4 regions of the Hymenobacter terrigena genome follow, and region 1 is predicted to be linked to each of the others. Evidence: riboswitches for the same ligand, from Rfam matches in the RefSeq annotation. Region 1 holds a riboswitch; each other region holds the start of a gene.
What was found. Region 1 has a riboswitch for S-adenosylmethionine ahead of ACYU7Q_RS18880 (O-acetylhomoserine aminocarboxypropyltransferase/cysteine synthase family protein). Riboswitches for the same ligand answer to the same signal wherever they lie in the genome.
Positions count from the first base shown of each region.

Region 1 (5,560 bases):
CCATAAGCGTGGGCCGCCAGTATCACCGCCTTCGAGCGCGGGTCAAATGCGCCCATGTCCAGCGTCGGGTCGGTTTCGGCAAAGCCCAGCGCCTGCGCCTCGGCCAGCGCCGCGGCGTAGTCCGAGCCTTCCGTGCTCATGCGCGTCAGCACGTAGTTCGACGAGCCATTGAAGATGCCTCGCACCGTCCGCAGCGGTTCGTGACTGAAATAGCCGTCCAGCGTGCGAATGATGGGAATGCTGCCGCACACGGCCGCCTCGTACAGCAGCGCACCGCCGTGCTGCCGCTCCAGGTGCACCAGCTCTGACAGGTGGCGGGCCAGCATGGCCTTGTTGGCCGTGGCCACGCGGCGGCCCTGGCGCAGGGCCGCGCTCACCAGCCGGAACGCCTCGGCTGCGTCGTCGATGACTTCCACCAGCACGTCCAGAGTGGGGTCGCTCAGTAATTCGTCGGCGTGGTAGGTGAAGTGGTCAGCGGGCAGGGTGCGGGGCTTAGTGAGGCTTTTCACGGCGATGCGCGTGATGGCCAACCCCAGGCCGGGCTGCTGCTGAATGATGTCGTAGAAGCCCTGTCCCACGCAGCCAAAGCCAATCAAGCCCAGGCGCAAGGGGTGTTCAGAATGATTCATGGATAAGTTGTTTCGGGTAGCGGAAATAGCTCCGAAAAAGCAAGCTATTTGTACCCGCTATCGGTGTTTTGTGCCTTTGCAGGCAGGCTTGTACTCCCGCGCAGCTGTTTGTGCTGTCGCCGAGAGGTTTGTGCCAATGTGCACAACTGGAAAGGGCCTCCAGGCATCCCCAGTGCCACTTTCTAAAATCTAATGCACGAACGTGGGGGCGTAGAACAACTCCAGGAAGTGCGTGATGGCGGCCGTTTCCAGCAAAAAACCATCATGCCCGTAACGCGAGTCCAGTTCGCCGTACATCGCCCCCGGGATGTGGGCAGCCAGCTCGCGCTGCTCACTCAGCGGAAACAGCACATCCGACGTAATGCCCAGCACCAGCGTGCGCGCCCCGATGCGGGCCAGCGCCGCCGGCACCCCGCCCCGGTTGCGGCCCAGGTGGTGCGTATCCATGCTCCGGCTCAATGACACGTAGCTGTACGCATCGAAGCGCGACACCAGCTTGTCGCCCTGGTAGCGCTGGTAGGTGCTGGCGCGGTGCTCGCGCAGCAGCTCGTCGTGGTCGGGGTCGGTCTGGGTTTCGCCGTAGGCCGAGTAGCTGCGGTAGCTGAGCAGCGCAATGGCGCGGGCGGCGCGCAGGCCGTCGTCGCCCCCGCCGGGCTGGCCGGCGGCGTAGGTCGGGTCGGCCTCAATGGCCAGCCGCTGGGCCTCATTAAACGCAATGCCCCAGGCCGAGTGCCGGGCGTTGGTAGCAATGACGACCAAATGGTCAAACAAATCGGGCCGCTGCACGGCCCACTCCAGCGCCTGCTGCCCGCCCAAAGAGCCGCCAATCAGCGTGTTGATATCCGTCAGCTCCAGTTCCTGGCGCAGCGCCTCGTGGGCTGCCACCAGGTCCCGAATCGAGAGCAGCGGGAAGTGCTGGAAGCGCGCCTGCCCGGTGGCCGGGTCGGCGTCGAGCGGCCCGGTGCTGCCGTAGCACGAGCCTAGTACATTGGCGCACACGATAAACCAGTCGGCCGGGTCGTAGTAGCAGCCCGGCCCCACCAGGCCCGGCCACCAGGCCAGCACGTCGGCATTGGCCGTGAGGGCATGGCACACCCACACCACGTTGTCGCGGTCTTCGTTGAGCTGGCCCCAGGTCTGGTAGGCCACGTGCGCCCCGGTCAGGGTTTCGCCGCTTTCCAGCGTAAGGCCGGGTAGTTCAAATATTTGGGTTGGCATAATTCAATACAATAGCGCAGCTTTAGAACCAGCGAACCGGCCCGGCGCAATAGTTTCTCACTCCCATTTCTCCTCCCATCACGGAAGAGGCCCGGACCGATGCACTGATTCTAAGGCTGCGATAAAACTCGGCCGCCAGCGAGACTGGCACCGACCCGCCAGGGGTGGCCCGCTGGCGGCAATTCTGGTTTAGACTTCCAGTGGCTGGGCGTGCTCCAGCTCGGGCTCGCCCACTTCGTCGCCTTCAGTTGGCAGGCTGGCGGTGTTGCCGATGGCATCAAACGCCGCCTGCAAGTCAGCCTTGATGTCGTCGAAATGCTCAATGCCTACCGACAAGCGCAGCGAGGTCGGCGTCACGCCCGATGCCAGCTGCTCTTCTTCGCTCAGCTGCTGGTGCGTGGTGGCCGAGGGCTGGATGATGAGCGTCTTGGCGTCGCCCACGTTGGCCAGGTGGCTAATGAGCTTCAGGTTATCAATGAATTGCGTGGCAATTTCTTTCGTGCCCTTGATGCGGAATGAGAGCACGCCGCCGAAGCCACGCTTCAGGTATTTGTTGGCAATGGCGTGGTAGGGGCTGCTGGGCAAGCCGGGGTAGTTCACGCTTTCCACCTGCGGATGCTGCTCGAGCCAGGTGGCCACTTTCAGGGCATTTTCCACGGTGCGGTCCACGCGCAGGCTCAGGGTTTCGAGGCCGATGAGCAACTGCCAGGAGTTGAACGGGCTGATGGACGGGCCGAAGTCGCGCAGCCCCTCCACCCGCGCCCGGATGATGAAGGCGATGTTGCCAAATGGCCCGTTCTTGCCAAATACATCGTTGAAAATCAGGCCGTGGTAGCCCTCGCTCGGCTCGGTAAACTGCGGGAATTTGCCGTTGCCAAAGTCGTAGGTGCCGCCGTCCACAATCACGCCGCCCACGCTGGTGCCGTGCCCGCCAATCCACTTCGTGGCCGATTCTACCACAATGTGCGCGCCGTGCTCTAGAGGCCGGAACAGATAGCCGCCCGCGCCAAAGGTGTTGTCCACAATCAGCGGCAAATCGTGCTTTTTGGCGATGGCCGCAATGGCCTCAAAATCGGGAATGCTGAAGCTGGGGTTGCCAATGGTTTCGAGGTAGATGGCCTTGGTCTTCTCGTCAATCAGCTCCTCAAACGAAGCCGGGTTGTCGCCGTCGGCAAAGCGCACCTCGATGCCCAGGCGCTTGAATGCCACCTTGAACTGGTTGTAGGTGCCGCCATACAGGTAGGCCGTGCTCACAAAATTGTCGCCGGCCTGCAGGATGTTGTTGAGCGCAATGAACTGAGCCGCCTGGCCCGAGCCGGTGGCCAGGGCCGCCACGCCACCTTCGAGGGCTGCCACACGCTGCTCGAACACGTCGGTGGTGGGGTTCATCAGGCGGGTGTAGATGTTGCCGAACTCCTTCAGGGCAAACAGGTTGGCGCCATGCTCGGCGCTCTTGAACACGTAGCTGGTGGTCTGGAACAACGGTACGGCGCGGGCCCCGGTGGTGGGGTCGGGCTGCTGGCCGGCGTGGAGTTGGAGGGTTTCGAAGTGCTGGGGCTGAACAGACATGATAGGGAAGCTTTGAAGTTTTGAAAAACCGAAATGGCAAGTGGAAAAATGCGCTACAAGCCTGGAAAAGGCATTTTATGCGCTGGAACTCCCCGAAATGGCCCGTGCTGCCGGCGTGGCCCAAACCCACCGCGAAGGCCCAAAAGCGCACGCGGCAGACCCACGGGGCCACCAAAAAAATCCAGAAGAGGGGGGAGGGGTTCTAAGCTGGAGTCAGCTTAGCAACAACACGGGCGGCAACAGCACATTCGCATTCGCTGCGACGCGAACCCAGTCACATTCCGGTCATCAGCGGCCGAAACGAAGAAACCCGAACCTGCGGCGCGCAAAGCAGCCGAAGCATTCGGGAGAGAAAAAGCAGAATTCGAAGAATGTTCCATGGCACTCGAATCATCTGTCCCAGCGCGGCCGGAGCTGCGGGTGGGTAGGAATTGGCACCTTTCGTTTTGCGAAGGTTGCCAGTGGGTCACGGAGCCTAGTCTCTCGCCACTTCTGTATAAAACTTGAAACTGCCCACCGTTAGCGGGGAGTACCGGGTTGGTATCGGCAAATGTACGAGGGAATTTTTGGGATGAGCAAGCGGTGAGATGAAAATATTTTTTCGATTTCTTTTGAAACAGTCAAAAAGAACGGTCATGCCGAGCGCAGCGAAGCACCTTTACCGCAGTCACTAATTCGCTCAATTGGATTGCGTTGAGCAGTAAAGATGCTTCACTGCGCTCTGCATGACCAGCCTTCTCTTGTCGTTTCAACCCCGCCCATTCCTACTCCACCAAACGCAAAAAAGCCACCCTGAAACAGAGTGGCTTTTCTCACCTTTTTTCTGCAAAAAAGTACCTAGAGACTAGGTAGGGTCAACACCTGCCCCACTTCAATGTGGTCAGGGTTGTCGCCGATGAGCGCCTTGTTGGCGTCGTATATCTGGTGCCACTTGGCGGCATCGCCGTAGTGGTGCTTGGCTATTTTGGAAAGGGAATCGCCGCTGACAACGGTATACGTGTCGCCGGACGTTTCTGGTTTGGCATTGCCAAAAAAATCGGTGCCGCCAGCCGCTGGCTTAGCCGCGGGCTCTACGGGCTTTTGCTCGCCTTTGTCGCTGATGAAATCGAAGAGTCCCATGGTTTCGGTGAAGTTAAATGGAAAAATACACGCTGCCGGAAACGCTTGCGGGCGGGCCGACCGGGTTGCTATACGGACAAGCTCAGGCGGGGTTTCGTTCTAAACTCTTTTGCGTCTGCGTCGTAAGCCGACGAGTCTGCACCCCGTGTGCAATGTTTTCATTCTTTCACCATTACCCTTTGTGCACATGAAACTCCAGTCCTTTTTTTCGCTCCGTTACTTCGCCAGCCTGCTGCTGCTTGTGTCGCTGTTTGCCGCCTCGTGCAGCAACGACAAAGGCAAAGTAGAGGGCGTGAACATGCTGTACGGCACCGATAGCAAGGTGTGGAAAACCGCCAAGGAAACCGACACCGCCGGCGACAAAGTGAAGCAAACCGACGCCCAGAAACAGGAAGAGCTGCGCATTTTTGCCAATGGCACCTACAACATGACCGGGGCCAGCGGCGCCGTTTCGGGCAAATATACGTTTGACCAGGCCGGCAAAACCATCACCCTGACGCCCGATGGTGCCACCACCAGCAACACCTTCGCCGTGGAAACCCTCACCGACAAGAAGCTCACGCTGAAATCGGCCGACGGCGCGGCGCTGATGCTCGAAGCCGAGTAAAGCACTCAGAATTCAACCAATCGAAAAAGCCCCGAACCAACCTGGTTCGGGGCTTTTTTGTGCTAATTATTCTGCGACAGGCTGAGCCGCACCCACCGGCCGCTTCGCAAACACCCGCGCCACCCAACGAGGCAGGAAAACAGTGCCCAGCACCAGATACAGGTAGTACGTAACCACCCGGTATAGCAGCACCATGAAGCTGGTGAGCGTGGCCGTACCGATAAATTTGCCGAAAAACGTGGGAAACGCACCCTCCACAATGCCCGCGCCGCCGGGCGTGATGGCCAGCAACAGCAGCACTTTGTAGGTGAGGTTGCGGGCGAAGATGAACAGGAAGGTGTCGGCATCCATCGGCACGAAGGCGGCAATGAGGCAGCCGATAACCAGATAGCGGGCCGTCCAGACGAAGAAGGTGCTG
Region 1 is NZ_BAAHBU010000004.1:572,320-577,879, reverse strand. It holds gene ACYU7Q_RS18890 (homoserine dehydrogenase) at 1-629, opposite strand, end outside; gene ACYU7Q_RS18885 (homoserine O-acetyltransferase family protein) at 819-1,847, opposite strand; gene ACYU7Q_RS18880 (O-acetylhomoserine aminocarboxypropyltransferase/cysteine synthase family protein) at 2,037-3,416, opposite strand; SAM riboswitch class I at 3,804-3,919, opposite strand; gene ACYU7Q_RS18875 (LysM peptidoglycan-binding domain-containing protein) at 4,254-4,535, opposite strand; gene ACYU7Q_RS18870 (hypothetical protein) at 4,723-5,142, shown strand; gene ACYU7Q_RS18865 (lysylphosphatidylglycerol synthase transmembrane domain-containing protein) at 5,209-5,560, opposite strand, start outside.

Region 2 (5,560 bases), on a different contig from region 1:
CCCAGGTAGGCCTCTTCCCCAACCCCGCCCACGAGGTGTTGACCGTGGATGTGCGCGCCTTGCCGGCCGCCGTGGCCGCCGTGCGCCTGCTGAGCCTCACCGGGCAGGTGGTGTACGAGACCCGCCGCGTGCCGGCGGCCACGCCGCTGGCTATTCCGGTGGGCGGGCTGCCCACCGGCCTCTACCTCGTGCAGCTGTCCACCAGCGCGGGCCTTATCAGCAAAAAGATTTCGGTAGAATAAGCAGCAGCATGAAAACGACCCTGTACCTGATTATCGCCACGATAGCCGGCTGTAGCACCGGCCGCGTAGCCAAGTCGCCGCTGGCAAAACCGCAGCCCCTAGCGGCCAGCGCCCCCGCCATCCTCTACAAAACCAGGGCCGACTACCACGACCTGGTGCCCGTGACGCTGAGCGATGACCGCCGCAGCATCGTGGCCTACCCCGCACCGTCCGACGTGTCGGGCCACCTGTCCCAGCCCACCGCGCTGGCCCAGGGCTACTGGCTCGATAACCGGGGCATCGGCCCGAACGTGGCCTTCCTCAAGCTCACCTACGCCGACTACGCCCAGCTGACCACCGCGCCCTCACTGGCTGATATGGATGCCCTGATTGTGGACCGCGACCCGCTCACGGCCCTCTGCGACTGCGGCCCCCGCGCCGCCTACGCCAATCCCACCACCGACTTCAACACCCTCATCACAGCCGGCCGCCTGCCCAGCCGCTGCAAGGTGCTGAAGTAGCCGGTTGTGGCGTGGGCCGCGCCGCCCGCGCCACAACCGCCCGCCGGGGCCGCCGTAGAACCGGCACATCCTCCCCCACTTTCTCATGGCCCGCATCATCGTCGGTTTGTTCACCAGTGCCTCCGAAGCCGAGTTTGCCGCCGCCCAGGCGCAGGCGGCCGGCCTCGCCCCTGGCACCATCCATATTGCCACTCAGGAAACCCTCCAGGCCCAGAACCTGCCCGATGCCGGCGCCCCCCCCGAACCCTTCCGCGAAAGCGTGACGCGGTTTTTTACGGACCTGTTCAGTGGCAGTCAACTGGATGATGCGCACGCTCACATCGCCGCCACCGGCCCCGAGCACGCCGTGGTCACCATCGAAACCGCCACCTCCGCAGAAGCCGAGCTGGGCCGCGCCGTCCTCGACCGCTGCGGGGCCGTGGATGTGTACAAGCAACGCCCCCTCACTCCCACTCCCGATGCCGGTGAGATTGACCTGGAAGGCGACCTCGGCCGGGTGCGTGATGATGAGGAGCTGGACGCAAACGGGCTCACCACGCATTGAAGAGTCAGGAGTTAACAATAAGCTCGCTCTTAACTCTCCCAACCGCCTCCCGGGCCAGCCGTAGCTTGCTGTTCTTCTTGCCATAGCCGAAGTAGATAATCATGCCCAGCGCCAGCCACACGATGAGACGCAGCCAGGTTTCCCACGGCAATGAGGCCATCATCACGAGGCATACCACGATGCCCAGGATGGGCACCACCGGTACCCACGGCGTGCGGAAAGAGCGCGGCGCATCGGGGTTGGTTTTGCGCATGATGAGCACGCCGAGGCACACCATTACGAAGGCCAGCAGCGTGCCGATGCTCGTCATTTCGCCCACCACCGAAATGGGCACGAAGCCCGCAAATAGCGCAATGAAGCACCCCAGCAGCAGGCTGGACTGAAACGGCGTGTTAAATTTCGGATGCAGCCGCGAGAATACCGGCGGCAGCAGCCCATCGCGCGACATCGAGAAAAACACCCGCGACTGCCCCAGCAAATCAACCAATATCACCGATGTGTAGCCGACGAGAATGGCCAGAATCACAGCCGATGACAGCCAGGCGTAGGGCGTTTTCTCGATGGCAATGGCCACCGGCGCGGCGCTGTTCTTGAACTCGGTGTAATTGGCCAAGCCCGTGAGCACGTGCCCAAACAGTACAAACAGCACCGTGCACACCGCCAGCGAGCCGAGGATGCCGACGGGCATGTTGCGCTGCGGGTTCTTGGTTTCCTGCGCCATGGTGGCCACGATGTCGAAGCCGATGAAGACGAAGAATATCACGCCTGCCCCGCGCAGAATGCCGCTCAGGCCGAATTCGCCGAAGGTGCCCGTATTGGCCGGGATGTAGGGCTGGTAATTGGCGGGGGCGATGTACTGCCAGCCCAGCGCGATGAACACCAGTACCACGGCCACCTTCAGGGCCACCACCAGCGCGTTGAACCACGCCGAGCCCTTGGTGCCCCGCGTGACGATGGCCGTAATGGCCAGCACGATGAGCATGGCCGGCACGTTTACGTAGCCGTGCACGGTGCTGCCGTCGGCCAGCGTGGCCGACTCAAACGGCGACATCACCAGCCGCGCCGGAATATGCAGCCCGTATTTTCCCAGAAACTTGATGAGGTACTGCGACCAGCTGATGGCCACCGTGGCCGCGCCCACCGAGTACTCCAGCACCAAGTCCCAGCCAATAATCCAAGCAAATAGCTCGCCCATCGTGGCATAGGAATATGTGTAGGCCGAACCCGACACGGGCACCAGCGCCGCAAACTCGGCATAGCACAGCGCCGAGAAAGCACAGCCCACGGCGGCCACAATAAAGGAAATGGTAACGGCCGGCCCGGCATTGTTGGCGGCCGCAATGCCGGTGAGCGAGAACAGGCCCGCCCCGATAATAACGCCGATGCCAATGGCAATCAGGCTCACGCCGTTCAGGCTACGTTTGAGCGTATTCGCCCCCGTTTCGGCTGCTTCCGCGCGAAGCAGCTCCAGTGATTTTTTTAACATAAACAGATAGAAACGCGCCACGCCACCGCCCCACCCGGGGCGGCCGTGCCGCAAAGCAAAAAGCCCGTAAAAAGGAATTGGTATGCGCCGGCCGCAGCGTCAGCTACGCGGCGCGAGTGCCCGCACTCAACAGCAACAACAGCCCATCCGCATTCGGCCTATCAGCAACGAACGGGAACGAAAAACACCAGAAAAAGCAAGCGAGGCAGCGGAAACAGCGGGCACGGCAGTTGTTTTTATATGGTCAGGAATTGGCACCGGTCCGCGGTTGCGGGTGGTTGCCGGCGCGTCGTCGAGCCTGTCTCTCAGCGCCTCTGTATAAAAACAATCCTTCCGGGAGGAGGAATTGATGGGGCAAAGGTAAGGCCGGGCGGCTGCACGGGCCAGCGGTGGCGTTGGGTAGCCCAAAAAGAACGGCCTGCTGAGCGTTGCGCTCAGCAGGCCGTTCTTATTTCCTTTGCTCCAAGCCGCTGCGGCGGCGCGGCTCTGCCCCTACCGCCGCAGCGCCAGCCGCGCGCCGGCCATCAGCCAGCGGCCGGGCATTTGGGCGCCCAGCAGGTCGGAGTATTTCGCGTCGAACAAGTTCTGGGCCTGGGCCACTACCCACAGGCGCTCGGGCAGCAGCGCCACATCCAGCCGGCCGTTGATGACCACGTAATCGGGCGTAAGCTGGGCATCGTTCACGGTGGCGCTGGCCACGGTTTGTTGGCCGGTGCGCTGCTTATACACCCCGCCCAGGCTGGCCGTGAAGCGGCGGTGCACCAGGCTTACGCTGCCACTCACTAGCTGCTTCGCCACGTTGCTCAGGTATTGCGACGTGATGTTGCCGTCGATATTCAGGTGAGTGTAAGTGTAGCCCACGCTGCCTTCAAGCCGCAGACCCTTGCTCAATTGCGCGCGGGTGCTGGCTTCAAATTCCAGCCCCTGCGTGCTCACGGCAAACAGGTTTTCGGCCAGGCGATAGGTGGCGGCGGGGTTCAGGTTGGTCAATCCGGTAGCCGCAATCACCTGCGCGCCGGGCTGGCTCACGTAGTCAATCAGGTTGCGGCCGTAGCGGTTGAAATAGGTGCCGCGCAGCGTGAGGGCCGGCAGCGGCTGGAAATCGAGGCCGCCTTCGTAGCTCCAGGTGCGCTCCGCGCTCAGGTGGGGGTTGCCCACATTGAAGCCCGTGGGCACCGTGCCCGGCCGGATGGACGAATAATACTGCTCCGTAAAATTGGCCGCTCGAATAGCCCGGCCCACGGCACCGCGCACCGTCAGCTTGTCGCTCAGGTGCTGGCTGGCGGTGAGCTGGGGCACTACTTCGGTGCCATAAGCCTGGTCGTGGTCGAGGCGCAGGGCCGCCGTGACGCTCAGGCCGCTGGTGGGCATGAGGCCAGCCACGGCAAAAGCCCCCTGGTGCCACACCGCGTGAATGCCCTGGTCGTTGCTGCGCACGCGGCGGCGGTCGGCCTGCCCGCCCAGGGTCAGCTGCACCTTGTCGGAAAAGCGCAGCTGGTGCTGGGCCTGCACGTTGAGGTAGTGCATGAGGTGGCTGCTGGCCACGGAAGCGGGCGTGTAGAGGTAGTCGTCGGTGCTGGAGGTGCCCACCAGCTGCAGCTCGGTGCGGGCGCGGGTGTTCCAGTCGTAGCGCAATTGCCCTTGGTACCAGTCGCGCGAGGTGGTTTCGCGGGCGCGGTCGCCGGCGTTGGTCGTGTAGAAGTTCTGGGCGTTGTAGTCGCGCCGGTCGAAGCTGGCACGGGCGGCGGCGCTCAGCTTGGGGCTGATTTGATAAGCGCCCGAGAGCGAGTAGGTATTCAGCTTGAAGTCGTTGCGCCCGCCGCCGGGCAGGTTCAGCAGCTGGCCGCTGGCGGTGTTGTTGAGAATGCCGCCGGCCAGCCGCAAACCCTTGTCCTGGCCGTAAAAGCCGGCGTTGGTGGTTTTCAAATCGTACTCGCCGGCCATGAAGGTGCCACCGATTTCCACGCCATCGGGGCGGTGCGTGGCGGCGAAAGTTTTGGTGACGATGTTGACGAAGCCGCCCACGGCGTCGGGGCCGTAGAGGGCCGCGCCGGGGCCGCGCACCACTTCAATCTGCTCAATTTCGGCGGGCGTGATGGGCAGATAGCCCGCGAAGTGGCCCGTGAGCGGGTCGTTCAGCCGCATCCCATCCAGCAGAATGAGTACCTGATTGAAGGTGGAGCCGCGCAGCGTAATGTCGGCCTGCGTCCCGAAGTTGCCCCGGCTCTGCATCTCGATGGCGGGCAGCAAGCGCAGCAAATCATCAAGCGAGGCCACCGGGTACTGGCTGAGCGTGCGGCCGGGAACCACGGTCACGTAGCGGCCGGTCTGGCCAGCCACCTGGTCGAGGCGGGTGCCGTACACGGTCACCTCGTTGAGGGCGCGGGCGCTGTCGGCCGGGGTACTTTGGGCCAGGGCGTTAAAAGTGAAAAGTGTGCAAAAAAATGGGCTGGCGTAGTGCGTAAGTCGCATTCATTGGTGGGTTGGTGGGGGTGCAAAGCTACTATAGCGTGAACTCTGCGAGTCCGTACATCGTCAGGGCCGTCTCGCCCGGGCACGCTACTTTCGTGCTTCCAGCCGCAACGTTGGCCCGTTACCCGCGTCCTTCGCGCGAAACTCCCATTTCTCCATTTCGTTTCTCCATGAAGCACCTTTTCGCGCTGGGCCTGCTGGGCCTGGCGGCCACCAGCCCGGCTTTTGCACAGGCTCCCACCCCGCCGACGGCCAAGCCTGAATCCCCTTACCGCGCCTCGGCCACCAAGGTCAACGACCTGGTGCATACCAAGCT
Region 2 is NZ_BAAHBU010000001.1:1,406,288-1,411,847, forward strand. It holds gene ACYU7Q_RS05780 (thiol protease/hemagglutinin PrtT) at 1-242, shown strand, start outside; gene ACYU7Q_RS05785 (hypothetical protein) at 251-742, shown strand; gene ACYU7Q_RS05790 (hypothetical protein) at 828-1,286, shown strand; gene ACYU7Q_RS05795 (amino acid permease) at 1,291-2,772, opposite strand; SAM riboswitch class I at 3,006-3,097, opposite strand; gene ACYU7Q_RS05800 (TonB-dependent receptor plug domain-containing protein) at 3,265-5,244, opposite strand; gene ACYU7Q_RS05805 (M1 family aminopeptidase) at 5,415-5,560, shown strand, end outside.
Region 2: linked by a shared signal. The riboswitch ahead of ACYU7Q_RS05795 (amino acid permease) and the one ahead of ACYU7Q_RS18880 (O-acetylhomoserine aminocarboxypropyltransferase/cysteine synthase family protein) in region 1 are both predicted to bind S-adenosylmethionine.

Region 3 (5,560 bases), on a different contig from region 1:
GTTCGAGCAAACTGGGCCCCTGGTACCAGGGCAGAAAATCGGAGCGACGCACCACGTTGTCGCCATTCAGCGCGCTGAGCGGAATGGCCACCACATTCGGTAGTTTCAATTGCTCGGCAATAGCGGCGTAATCGGCCACGATTTTCTGAAAAATTACTTCCTCGTGGCCCACCAAATCCATCTTGTTTACGGCCAGTACGAAGTGTTGAATGCCCAGCAGCGAAGCCAACAGTGTGTGCCGCCGGGTTTGCTCAATCACGCCCTGGCGGGCATCTACGAGCACAATGGCGAGGTCGGCATTGCTCGCGCCGGTCACCATGTTGCGGGTGTATTGCACGTGGCCCGGCGCATCGGTGATGATGAACTTACGGCGCGGCGTGGTGAAATATTTGTGCGCCACGTCGATGGTGATGCCTTGCTCGCGCTCGGCTTTGAGGCCGTCGGTGAGCAGGGCCAAATCCACGTCGCCGCCGGTGGTGGCGCGGCGCTTTTCCAGCGTGGCCAGCACGTCGAGCGACACGGAATCGCTGTCATACAGCAGGCGGCCGATGAGCGTGCTCTTGCCATCGTCGACGCTGCCGCAGGTGATAAATCGGAGAAGGTCCACTTTTGTAATGATTAATGGTTAGCGGTTAATGATTAATGGCTGGATTCAACAGGAATAATCGAGCGTTATAAGCTCGTTAATCATTGACCATTAATCACTAATCATTTAAAAATACCCGTTGCGCTTGCGGTCCTCCATCCCCGTTTCGGAGAGGTTATCGTCCAGCCGCGTCGCCCCACGCTCGCTCACTTTGGCCAGCAGCAGGTCCTGAATAATATCGTCGACCGAGGAGGCGTCGCTTTCCACGGCGGCGGTGCAGGTCGAGTCGCCCACGGTGCGGAAGCGCACGCGGCGCTGCACAATTTCGTCGGTTTCGTCAAGGTTCAGGTGCTCGCTGAAGCCGAGGAGCTGGCCGCTGGGCAGCACCACGCACTGCCGCTCGTGCGAGAAGTAAATCTCTGGCAGCTTGATGTTTTCGCGCTGGATGTAGTTCCACACGTCCAGCTCGGTCCAATTCGAGATGGGGAATACGCGCACGTTTTCGCCTTTCTGAATGCGGCCGTTGTAGATGTTCCACAGTTCCGGGCGCTGGCGCTTGGGGTCCCACTGGCCAAAGTCGTCGCGCACCGAGAAGATGCGCTCCTTGGCCCGGGCCTTCTCCTCATCGCGCCGCGCCCCGCCGATGCAGGCGTCGAACTCGAATTCCTCAATCACGTCGAGCAGCGTGTAGGTCTGGAGCGGGTTGCGGCTGGGGTACTTGCCGCCCGGCTCGCGCAGGCCGCGCTCCCGGATGGTATCTTCCACGCGGCGCACAATCAGCTTTTCGCCCAAATGCGCGGCTAGCTCGTCGCGGTAGTTGATGATTTCTTCGAAGTTGTGGCCGGTATCGATGTGCACCAGCGGGAACGGAAACTTGCCCGGCCGGAAGGCTTTTTCAGCCAGCCGCGTGAGAGCAATCGAGTCTTTGCCGCCCGAGAACAACAACGCGGGCCGCTCAAACTGGCCAGCTACTTCACGTAGAATATGAATAGCTTCGGCCTCCAGACGGTCGAGGTAATCGAGATAAGCAGCGCTTGGCATTGGCGTAGGAAGTCATGGCCCGAAAAAATCGGGCGAAATTGAAAAACCGGAAGAAGTGGGTGGGATAAGGCCCGCGAAAGGTGCCTTTGGGGAAGAATGTGGCGTCAGCGGTCCGTCCGCCGGCGCATCGGTTCGGGCCTAGCCCGGCATTCGCTCCACCACCGGGTCGAGGCCCTGGTGGGCGGTAGTGGCGTGGAGGCCGCACTCCTTAGCGGCCGCGTCTTCCCACCACCAGCGGCCGGCGCGGAAATCCTCGCCCGGCGCAATGGCGCGGGTGCATGGCGCACAGCCGATGCTTACGAATCCTTTGTTATGCAATGGGTTAACCGGAATGCCATTGGCTTGGGCAAAGGCTTCGCACTGCGCCCAGGTCCAGCCGAAGAGTGGGTGTACTTTGATGAGCTCGTGGCCAGCATCCCACTCGGCGGGGTGCATGGTCTGGCGGTTCTGCGACTGCTCGGCGCGAATGCCCGTCACCCACACCTGCTGGCCGGCCAGGGCGCGGCTCAGCGGCTCCACCTTGCGGATATTGCAGCACTCTTTCCGGTTCTCAATGCTCTCGTAGAAGCTGTTGGGGCCTTTTTGGCGGGTCAGCTCCTCAATGGCCGCCCCGTTGGGGGCAAAGACTTCGATGGGCTTTTCGTAGCGCAGCAGGGTCTTGTTCCAGGTCGAGTAAGTCTCCTGAAAATTACGGCCCGTATCGAGCGTGAAAACCCGGATAGGCAGGTCGTTTTCGAAGATGAAATGGGTGATAATCTGGTCTTCCAGACCAAAAGAGGTGGAGAAGGAAACGCGGCCGGGGAAATGGTCGGCCAACAGGGCCAGTGTTTCCGGTACCGAGCACTCGGGCAGGTAGCGGCGCAGGTCAGCGACCTGGCTTTCAAGGGGTAATGCCATGACGAGGGGAGAGTTTTTTTCCGTAGAAAAAACCAGAGAAGGCCCAAGGGGCCACAAGGTGCCGCTACGCTGTGCGCAATGAGTCAATCACCACAACGGGAGTCGGCGGGTTGGCTGCCGTGAAGCAGCCGCCGGAAGAGAAGCCCTAGTTCAACAACCAGCAATTGCCCCCAGCATACAGGCCAGGGGACGGGGCATGCAACAGCACATTCGGCGCGAAGCGGCGAGGGTGGTGGGGTGCAGGCGGCGGTTGGTGGATGTGCTCACAGCGTTTTTATATGTCAGGACTTGGCACCGTTCCAGCTAGTGGGGGTTGCCGGCGTTTCGTCGAGCCTGTCTCTCCGCGCCTCTGTATAAAAATGAATAGCGCCCCAAACGAGGGTTGCTGGGGCAAATGTAAAGGATGAAAAAGCGAAATGCCAAAATTTTGTTTCGCGGAGATGAAACTGCCCGCCTCGCAAAAGGTTTGGCGGCCGTGCTTTCGCCGCGTAATTTGCCGTGCAACCCCTGAACCCTGCGCTTGGTCTATGGGTTGCTTAAGCACTTCTAATACCTTGTTTTCTGCATGGAAGCCCTAGCTCACTCCGCCTACGTCGACATCAACGCTCCGCTGGTGGAGCGCTGCCGCCTCAACGACCGCCAGGCCCAGGCCGAAATTTACCGGCGCTACTCCAAGGCCATGTTCAACGCCGCCCTGCGCATCACCGGCGACTACGCCGAGGCGGAGGATGTGCTGCAGGAGTCGTTTCTGAGTGCTTTTCGGGAGCTGAGCGGTTATAAGGGCGACTCTTCGTTCGGCGCCTGGCTGAAGCGGATTGTGGTGAACAAAAGCATCAATTGCCTGCGGCAGCGGCGGCTGGCGCTGGTGCCGCTGGGTGAGCAGCACCACGAAGAGCCCGCCGAAACCGCCGCCCATTCGCCCGAGGACGAGGCCGACCTGCACTACCGCGCCGACGTGCTGCGCCGCTGCATTCAGGAGTTGCCCGATGGCTACCGCGTGGTGCTGAGCCTGTATTTGCTCGAAGGCTACGACCATCTCGAAATCGCCGGCATCCTGGGCATTTCCGAATCTACTTCCAAATCGCAGTACAGCCGGGCACGGGTTCGGCTGCGCGAATTAGCCGCTCAGCGCGGCCTTAGCTAAGTTTTTATCCGTTATCACTAGTCATTTAACCGTCAACTACCCTTCATCCTTTTTCGCCCGGCCGCGGTTTTCGTATAGCCCCGTGGCCCGCCCTGAACCTGGACGAACCGTGCGTCTGCTACTCATTCATGGATACCAAGAAAAATAATTCTCTCGAAACCTTCGTCGAGCGGCACCGTGCCGATTTCGACACCCACGAGCCGCGCCCCGACCTCTGGGCTGCGCTGGAGGAGCAACTCAACGCCGCCATGCCCGCTTCCCCGGCCATGCGCCTGGCCGAAGTTTCGGAAGTGCCTTTGGTGGCACCCACCGTGGCGGTTGCGGCTTCTGTAAATCAGCCCGAAGCCAGTCTCCGCTGGTTTCAGCGCTACGGTGTAGCGGCGGCTTTGGCCCTGCTTGTGTTCGCTGCCGGGGCCAGCGAAGCCTGGAAGTCTCGCAGTGCCGCGCCCGAAACGGCTGTAGCAGCCGCACCGGCTGCGACGCTCGGCAGTGCCACTAATGAGCCCGACGCCGCCCTGTACCAGGGTGGCAACCCGCTTTCCCTCACCGCCGCCGAGCACACCACCGGGGCCGACAGCCAGTTGGTGCGCGCCGTGCGCGGCATGGAAGCCTACTACACCAACCAACTGGCCCGCCGCCAAACCGAACTGAGCCAGCTGAACGGTCCCGGCATGGCCGCCATGAACGCCGATTGGCAGCACGAGCTGGTGTCGCTCGATTCCAGCTACCGCGAGCTCAAGCAGCAGCTGCTGCACCACCCGCAGCCCGATGCCGTGCTCACGGCCATGAACCGCAACCTGCAAATCCGCCTCGACATTCTGGACCGGCAACTGAACCTGGGCAATAACGCCCAAGCTGCTCCCAACAACAGTTCTTACGTGCTGGCCGACAGCCGGCGCCAAGCCGAATGAACCAGTCCCTGGTTTTCCGATTAGGCCGCCTGTTGGCGCTGAGCGGCGGGCTGCTGGGGCTGTTGACCCCGCTTGGCGTTCAAGCCCAGGACCGCCCGACCCGATGGGTGGTCGTCGGCCACGGCATAGCCATCAATATTCTTTCCCCCGAAGCGCGCCGGGCCGAAGCTGCCCTGTTTGGTGATGAGCAGGAGCAAGGGCCCCAACCCCAGCAGCAGAACCCGCTGGTGGACCAGACGGACGACCAGGGCAGCGCCAGCTTGCAGGTGGAGCAGCGTCGCCACCTCGTGCGCAGCTACGCGGTGCCGAAAACCGGCCGGCCGTTTTCGCTCGATACGCGCTACGGCCGGGTGCAAATCAACCCCTGGAATAAGAAGGAAATCAAGGTGGATGCCGAACTGGTGGCGCGCTCCGAAAGCGACGCCGGGGCCCGCCAGATTCTCGATGCGCTGGGCGTGCAGTGGCTCGATTACGACGCCAAAACCGGCGGCGTGGCCGTGAGCACGCAGTTTGGCCCCGCGCTGCGCGGCCGGGCTGGCGGCTGCCGCTACGAGGTGAACTACACCGTGTGGCTGCCCCGCACCACGGCCCTGAAAATCTACAACAACTTCGGCGAAGTGACCCTGGCCGGCGATGTGAGCGGCCCCACCGAGCTGGCCGTGGAATATGGAACCCTGCGCACCGCCCGCCTCGAAGGGCCGCGCAATCTCGTGCGTATCGGCAATGGCGACTGCCGCATTGCCTTCGCCGGTCGCGCCAGCATCGATGCCAGCTACGCCCAACTGCGCCTCGATACGGGCACGACGGTGGACCTGCGCAACAACTATTCTGACGTGGATATCGGCACCGTGCAGGACCTGACGGTGCACAGCAAGTACGGCGACGTGGCCCTGGGCACCGTGCGCAACCTGCGCGGCTCGTCGGGCTACTCGCGCTTCACCATCGAAAAACTGGACGAAGCCCTCGACATGGCCCTGCGCT
Region 3 is NZ_BAAHBU010000002.1:779,572-785,131, reverse strand. It holds gene ACYU7Q_RS10095 (sulfate adenylyltransferase subunit 1) at 1-607, opposite strand, end outside; gene cysD (sulfate adenylyltransferase subunit CysD) at 713-1,627, opposite strand; gene ACYU7Q_RS10085 (phosphoadenosine phosphosulfate reductase family protein) at 1,766-2,524, opposite strand; SAM riboswitch class I at 2,796-2,884, opposite strand; gene ACYU7Q_RS10080 (RNA polymerase sigma factor) at 3,090-3,668, shown strand; gene ACYU7Q_RS10075 (hypothetical protein) at 3,797-4,579, shown strand; gene ACYU7Q_RS10070 (hypothetical protein) at 4,576-5,560, shown strand, end outside.
Region 3: linked by a shared signal. The riboswitch ahead of ACYU7Q_RS10085 (phosphoadenosine phosphosulfate reductase family protein) and the one ahead of ACYU7Q_RS18880 (O-acetylhomoserine aminocarboxypropyltransferase/cysteine synthase family protein) in region 1 are both predicted to bind S-adenosylmethionine.

Region 4 (5,560 bases), on a different contig from region 1:
GCACGCCGCGGTATTTCTCCTGCACGAGGTCTTCGTTGGTGAGGTGCTCGTCGGGCGCGTAGCCCCAGAACTCGCGGCGCACCCTTTCGTGCAGGCGCTCGGCGAAGGCTTCGGCCAGGCGGTCGGCCAAGGCCTTCACCATGATGCTGGAGTAGTCGTCGTGGTCGGCTTCGTACTGCTCAATGAGCTTTTCGATGCCGATGCCGGCCGTGACGGCAAAGCCGCCCAAATAGTCGGCGCGGCCGGTTTCTTTCGGTGCCAGGAAGTCGGAGAAGGCCAGGTTGGGGATTTTCGGGCCTTTCTCGCCCTGCTGCCGCAGCGTGAAAAACTCGGTGGCTACCGTGGTGCGGGTGTCGTCGGCGTAGACTTCGATGGTGTCGTAATCCTTGGTGTTGGCCGGCCAGAAACCCAGCACGGCGCGGGCCGTGAGCAGATTGCCATCGATGATTTGGGCGAGCATCGTCTGCGCGTCCTCAAACAGCTTGGTGGCGGCTTCGCCCAGGTTTTCGTCTTCCAGAATGCGCGGGTAGCGGCCCTTTAGCTCCCAGGTATGGAAGAAGGGCGTCCAGTCGATGTACTGAGCCAGCTCGGCGAGGTCATAATCCTCCAGCACTTTGGTGCCGAGGAAGCTGGGCTTGGTGATGGGCACCGTGTTCCAGTCCGACTTAAAGCCATTTTCACGCGCTGCCTCAATGGTCAGGTAATTCTTTTCGCGCTGGCGGCTGGCGTAATCGGCGCGCAGGGCGGCGTAGTCGTCGGCCACGGTTTGGGCGTAGGCTTTTTCGCCCGAGCCGAGCAGGCCGGCCGCCACGCCCACCGAGCGCGAGGCATCGTTCACATGCACCACCGGGCCGCTGTAGGACGGCGCGATTTTCACGGCCGTGTGCAGGCGCGAGGTAGTGGCCCCGCCAATGAGCAGGGGCACTTTCATCCCGCGCTTTTCCATGGCCTGGGCCACGTACACCATCTCATCGAGCGAGGGCGTGATGAGGCCGGAAAGGCCGATAACATCCACGTTTTGCGCCTGTGCTTCGTCGAGAATCTTTTCCAGCGGCACCATCACGCCGAGGTCCACGATGTCGAAGTTGTTGCAGGCCAGCACCACGCCCACGATGTTCTTGCCGATGTCGTGCACATCGCCCTTCACCGTCGCCATCAGAATTTTGCCGGCCGTCTGGCGGTCCGAGCCCTGCTTGTCGGCCAGCAAATACGGCTCCAGATACGCTACGGCCTTCTTCATCACACGGGCCGATTTCACGACCTGTGGCAAGAACATTTTGCCGGCCCCGAACAGGTCGCCTACCACGTTCATGCCGGCCATCAGCGGGCCTTCAATCACGTCGAGCGGGCGGGCCAGCTCCTGGCGGGCGGCCTCGGTGTCTTCGTCAATAAACTCCGTGATGCCCTTCACCAGCGCGTGCGACAGGCGCTCCTGTACTGGTAGGCTGCGCCACTCGTCGGCCACCACTTCGGCCTTGTCCTTTTGCTTGACGGTGTCGGCAAATTCCACAAGGCGCTCGGTGGCATCGGCGCGGCGGTTCAGCAGCACGTCTTCGACCAGCTCCAACAGGTGGGGCTCAATTTCATCGTACACGCCGAGCTGGCCAGGGTTCACAATGCCCATGTCGAGGCCAGCCCGAATGGCGTGGTAGAGGAAGGCCGTGTGCATGGCCTCGCGCACCACGTCGTTGCCGCGGAACGAGAAGCTGATGTTGCTGATGCCGCCGCTGGTGAGCGCGCCGGGCAGGTTCTGCTTAATCCAGCGCACGGCCTCGATGAAGTCGAGCGCGTAGTTGCGGTGCTCGTCCATGCCCGTGCCCACGGTCAGGATGTTGGGGTCGAAAATGATGTCGGACGGGTCGAAGCCCACTTCCTGCGTCAGGATGTTGTAGCTGCGCTGGCAGATTTCGATGCGCCGTTCGAGCGAGTCGGCCTGGCCGTTCTCGTCAAAGGCCATCACCACCACAGCGGCGCCGTATTGGCGCACCGTGTGGGCCCGCTCGCGGAAGGCCGCTTCGCCTTCTTTCAGCGAAATCGAGTTGACAATGCTCTTGCCCTGCACGCATTTCAGGCCGGCTTCGAGCACGCTCCATTTCGAGGAGTCAATCATTACTGGCACCCGGGCAATGTCGGGCTCTGAGGCGATGAGGTGCAGGAACGTCGTCATCACCTGCTCGGAGTCGAGCATGCCTTCATCCATGTTGATGTCGAGTACCTGCGCGCCTTCCTCCACTTGCAGGCGGGCCACGGCCAGGGCTTCCTCGTAGGCACCAGTCCGAATGAGGCGTGCGAAGGCGCGCGAGCCGGTCACGTTGCAGCGCTCGCCCACGTTCACGAAGAGACTTTCCTCTTTGATGGTAAACGGTTCCAGACCGCTCAGGCGCGTAGTCGGCGAAATGGCCGTGGGCAACTGGCGGGGTTGGTATTTCTCAGCCAGCTTGCTCAGTTCGGCGATGTGCTGGGGCGTGGTGCCGCAACAGCCGCCCACCACCGTCACAATGCCTTCTTTCAAATACTCTTCGACCAGCGCGGCGAATTCCTGGGCCGATTCATCATAGCCGCCGAAGGCGTTGGGCAGCCCGGCGTTGGGGTAGGCCGAGATGTGCACGTCGGAAATGCGGCTCAGCTCCTGCACGTACTGGCGGAGCTGGTCGGCGCCGAGGGCGCAGTTCAGGCCCACGCTCAGCAGCGGCAAGTGGCGAATCGAGTTCCAGAAGGCCTCCACCGTCTGGCCCGAAAGCGTGCGGCCCGAGGCGTCGGTGATGGTGCCCGAAATCATGACGGGCACCACGCGGCCGCCTTCGTCGAAGAACTTCTGCACGGCGTAGAGGGCGGCTTTGGCATTCAGCGTGTCGAAGATGGTTTCGATAAGCAGCGTGTCGACGCCGCCGTCCACGAGGCCGCGCACCTGCTCCAGGTAGGCGGTGGCCAGCTCATCGAAGGTCACGGCACGGAAGCCGGGGCGGTTAACATCGGGCGAGAGCGAGGCGGTGCGGTTGGTGGGGCCCACGGCACCGGCCACGAAGCGCGGGCGCTCGGGCGTGGCGTACTCATCGGCGGCCTCGCGGGCCAGGCGGGCAGATTCGTAGTTCAGCTCGTACACAATATGCTCCAAACCATAGTCGGCCTGCGCGATGGTGGTGCCGCTGAAGGTGTTGGTTTCCACCATGTCGGCCCCGGCGGCGAAGTATTCGGCGTGGATGCCTTTGATGATGTCCGGCCGGGTAATGCTCAGTAAGTCATTATTTCCCCGCAGCGGCTTGGGGTGGTCGGCGAAGCGGGTGCCGCGAAAGTCTTCCTCGGTCAGCGGGTGGCGCTGAATCATGGTGCCCATGGCGCCATCAAGAATCAGCAGGCGCTGGCGAAGCAGCTCGGGGAGGCGGTAGCGCGAAGCGAAGGCTTCGCGGGCCGGGGAAATCGTAGGCAGGGTAGGGGCGGAAACGGACATTTCTTTCGGGGGCGAATAGCTACGTAAGCGCGTATCCAGAAAGAAACCCGTGCGGGGAGGCACAGTTCCGGCTGTCATCTTTTTTCACCAATAACGGCGGTGAAACGGGAGTTGGCACCTACTCGTGGTAGGTTGCCAAGACGTCATCGGGCCCGGTCCCTCGGTCTTTCTGGATAGCAGCGTAGGGCGAAGATACAACGGAACGGGGCTTGTAGCACCTGCTTTAGCTTGGGTTGCTATGCGCGGGTGCAGGCGCAAGCGGTGCTACCCGAGCACCGTCAGGCCGGCTTCGCGGTACCGGGCCAGGAGTTCGGCGGGGGCTTGCTGGTCCGTGATGAGCGTGCCCACCGCAGCCAGGGGCGCAAACTGAAAGTACTGGTCGCGCTCCAGCTTGCTCGAATCGCAGAGCAAATACACGTGGCCGGCTGACGCGGCCACCGCCTGGTAAATGGAAGCTTCCTTCTCACTGTTGGCACTCAGGCCGCGCTTCAGGGAAATGCCGTCGACGCCCATAAAAGCCTTGTCTACCTGATAGCGCTGCAAGTGCTCCACCGTGACGGCGCCGTGCGTGGCCTGCCGCCGGGCGTCCACTTCGCCGCCCGCCATCACCACCTGCACCGCCGAACCGGCCAGTTCAAACAGCACGGGCAGCGAGTTGGTGACGACGCGGATTTTGCGGTGGCGCACGTGGGCGCACAGTGGAAACGTGGTGCTGCCGCAGTCGATGAAAATGGTGTCGCCCTCGGCCACGTGGCGGGCGGCCAGCCGGCAAATAGCTTCCTTCTGCGTGGCGTGGGAAGTGGTTTTGGCGGTAAAGGCCACCGGGTGCTTATCGATGCCGGGGCGCACGGCCCCGCCGTGCGTGCGTACCACCAGGCCTTGCTCGGCCAGCAGGGCCAAATCGCGCCGGATGGTGATGGGCGTGGTGCCCAGTTGCTGGGCGGCCTCGGCCACGAGCACGGTGCCGTGCTGCTCCAGGGTGGCCAATAAATGCTGCTTGCGGAGCTGGAAATTCATCGCCGGGGCGTTACTTGTTCAAAACAATCGCAAAGAAACAAAAACGAACAGAAACGAACTTTCGACCCTGCCATGAACGAACGAATCCGCCTCCGCGAACAGGTCACGCTATCCGATGACTGGTTTACCCTGCAAAAAATTACCTTCGATTACCAACGCAAAAACGGCACCTGGGAAACGCAGTCGCGCGAGGCCTACGACCGGGGCAACGGCGCCGCCATCCTGCTGCACGACCCCGCCACCGACCACGTCATCCTGACCCGGCAGTTCCGCCTGCCCACCTTCGTCAACGGCAATCCCACGGGCATGCTCATCGAAGCCTGCGCCGGCCTGCTCGATGATGAGCACCCGGACACGGCCATCATCCGCGAAACGGAGGAGGAAACCGGCTACCGCCTCACGCACGTCGAGAAAGTGATGGAGGCCTATATGAGCCCCGGCTCGGTCACGGAGCGGCTGTTTTTCTACCTGGCCGAATACTCGGCGGTCACCGAGCAGCACGCCGGCGGCGGTGTCGAGGAGGAAGAAATTGAGGTGCTCGAAATGCCCCTGCAAGCGGCCCTGGCGATGGTGAAAACGGGCGAAATTCAGGACGGCAAAACCATTATGCTGCTGCAACACCTGCGACTGCGGCAGCTGCTGGCGTAGCGCAGCCCACCGAGGCGGGGCCGGTTTTTTAAATTGCGAAAGAGCATCCCGCCTCGGTGAGGATGGGTTTTGAAGTACCGAAAATGCATCCCGCCTCGATGGGGTCGGGTCTTGGAAGTCTGGAAGTACATCCCGTCTCCGTGGGGGCGGCTTTTGGAGCTTTGAAAGGGCATCCCACCTCGGCGGGGGCTGCTTCCGGCATTTGTAAAAGTGGCTCCCGCCTTGTCGGGGAAGGCTTTCAGAATTTCTGAAAATGGACCGGAGCGAGGTCTGATAGGAATATCGGGTAGGGTGCGGGGTTTGCCCCCGCCCGGACGCTTGCCCCGGCTCACCGATTCCCTTCAACGACGGGCGGGGGCAAGCCCGGCACCCTACCTGGTATTACAGCGGCCATGTCGGCCACACGCTGCCTGCCGCAAACACGACCGGCTCGGGCGGCAGCTCCAG
Region 4 is NZ_BAAHBU010000002.1:1,172,685-1,178,244, reverse strand. It holds gene metH (methionine synthase) at 1-3,334, opposite strand, end outside; SAM riboswitch class I at 3,520-3,628, opposite strand; gene ACYU7Q_RS11790 (DeoR/GlpR family DNA-binding transcription regulator) at 3,713-4,465, opposite strand; gene ACYU7Q_RS11785 (NUDIX hydrolase) at 4,538-5,113, shown strand; gene ACYU7Q_RS11780 (molybdopterin molybdotransferase MoeA) at 5,495-5,560, opposite strand, start outside.
Region 4: linked by a shared signal. The riboswitch ahead of metH (methionine synthase) and the one ahead of ACYU7Q_RS18880 (O-acetylhomoserine aminocarboxypropyltransferase/cysteine synthase family protein) in region 1 are both predicted to bind S-adenosylmethionine.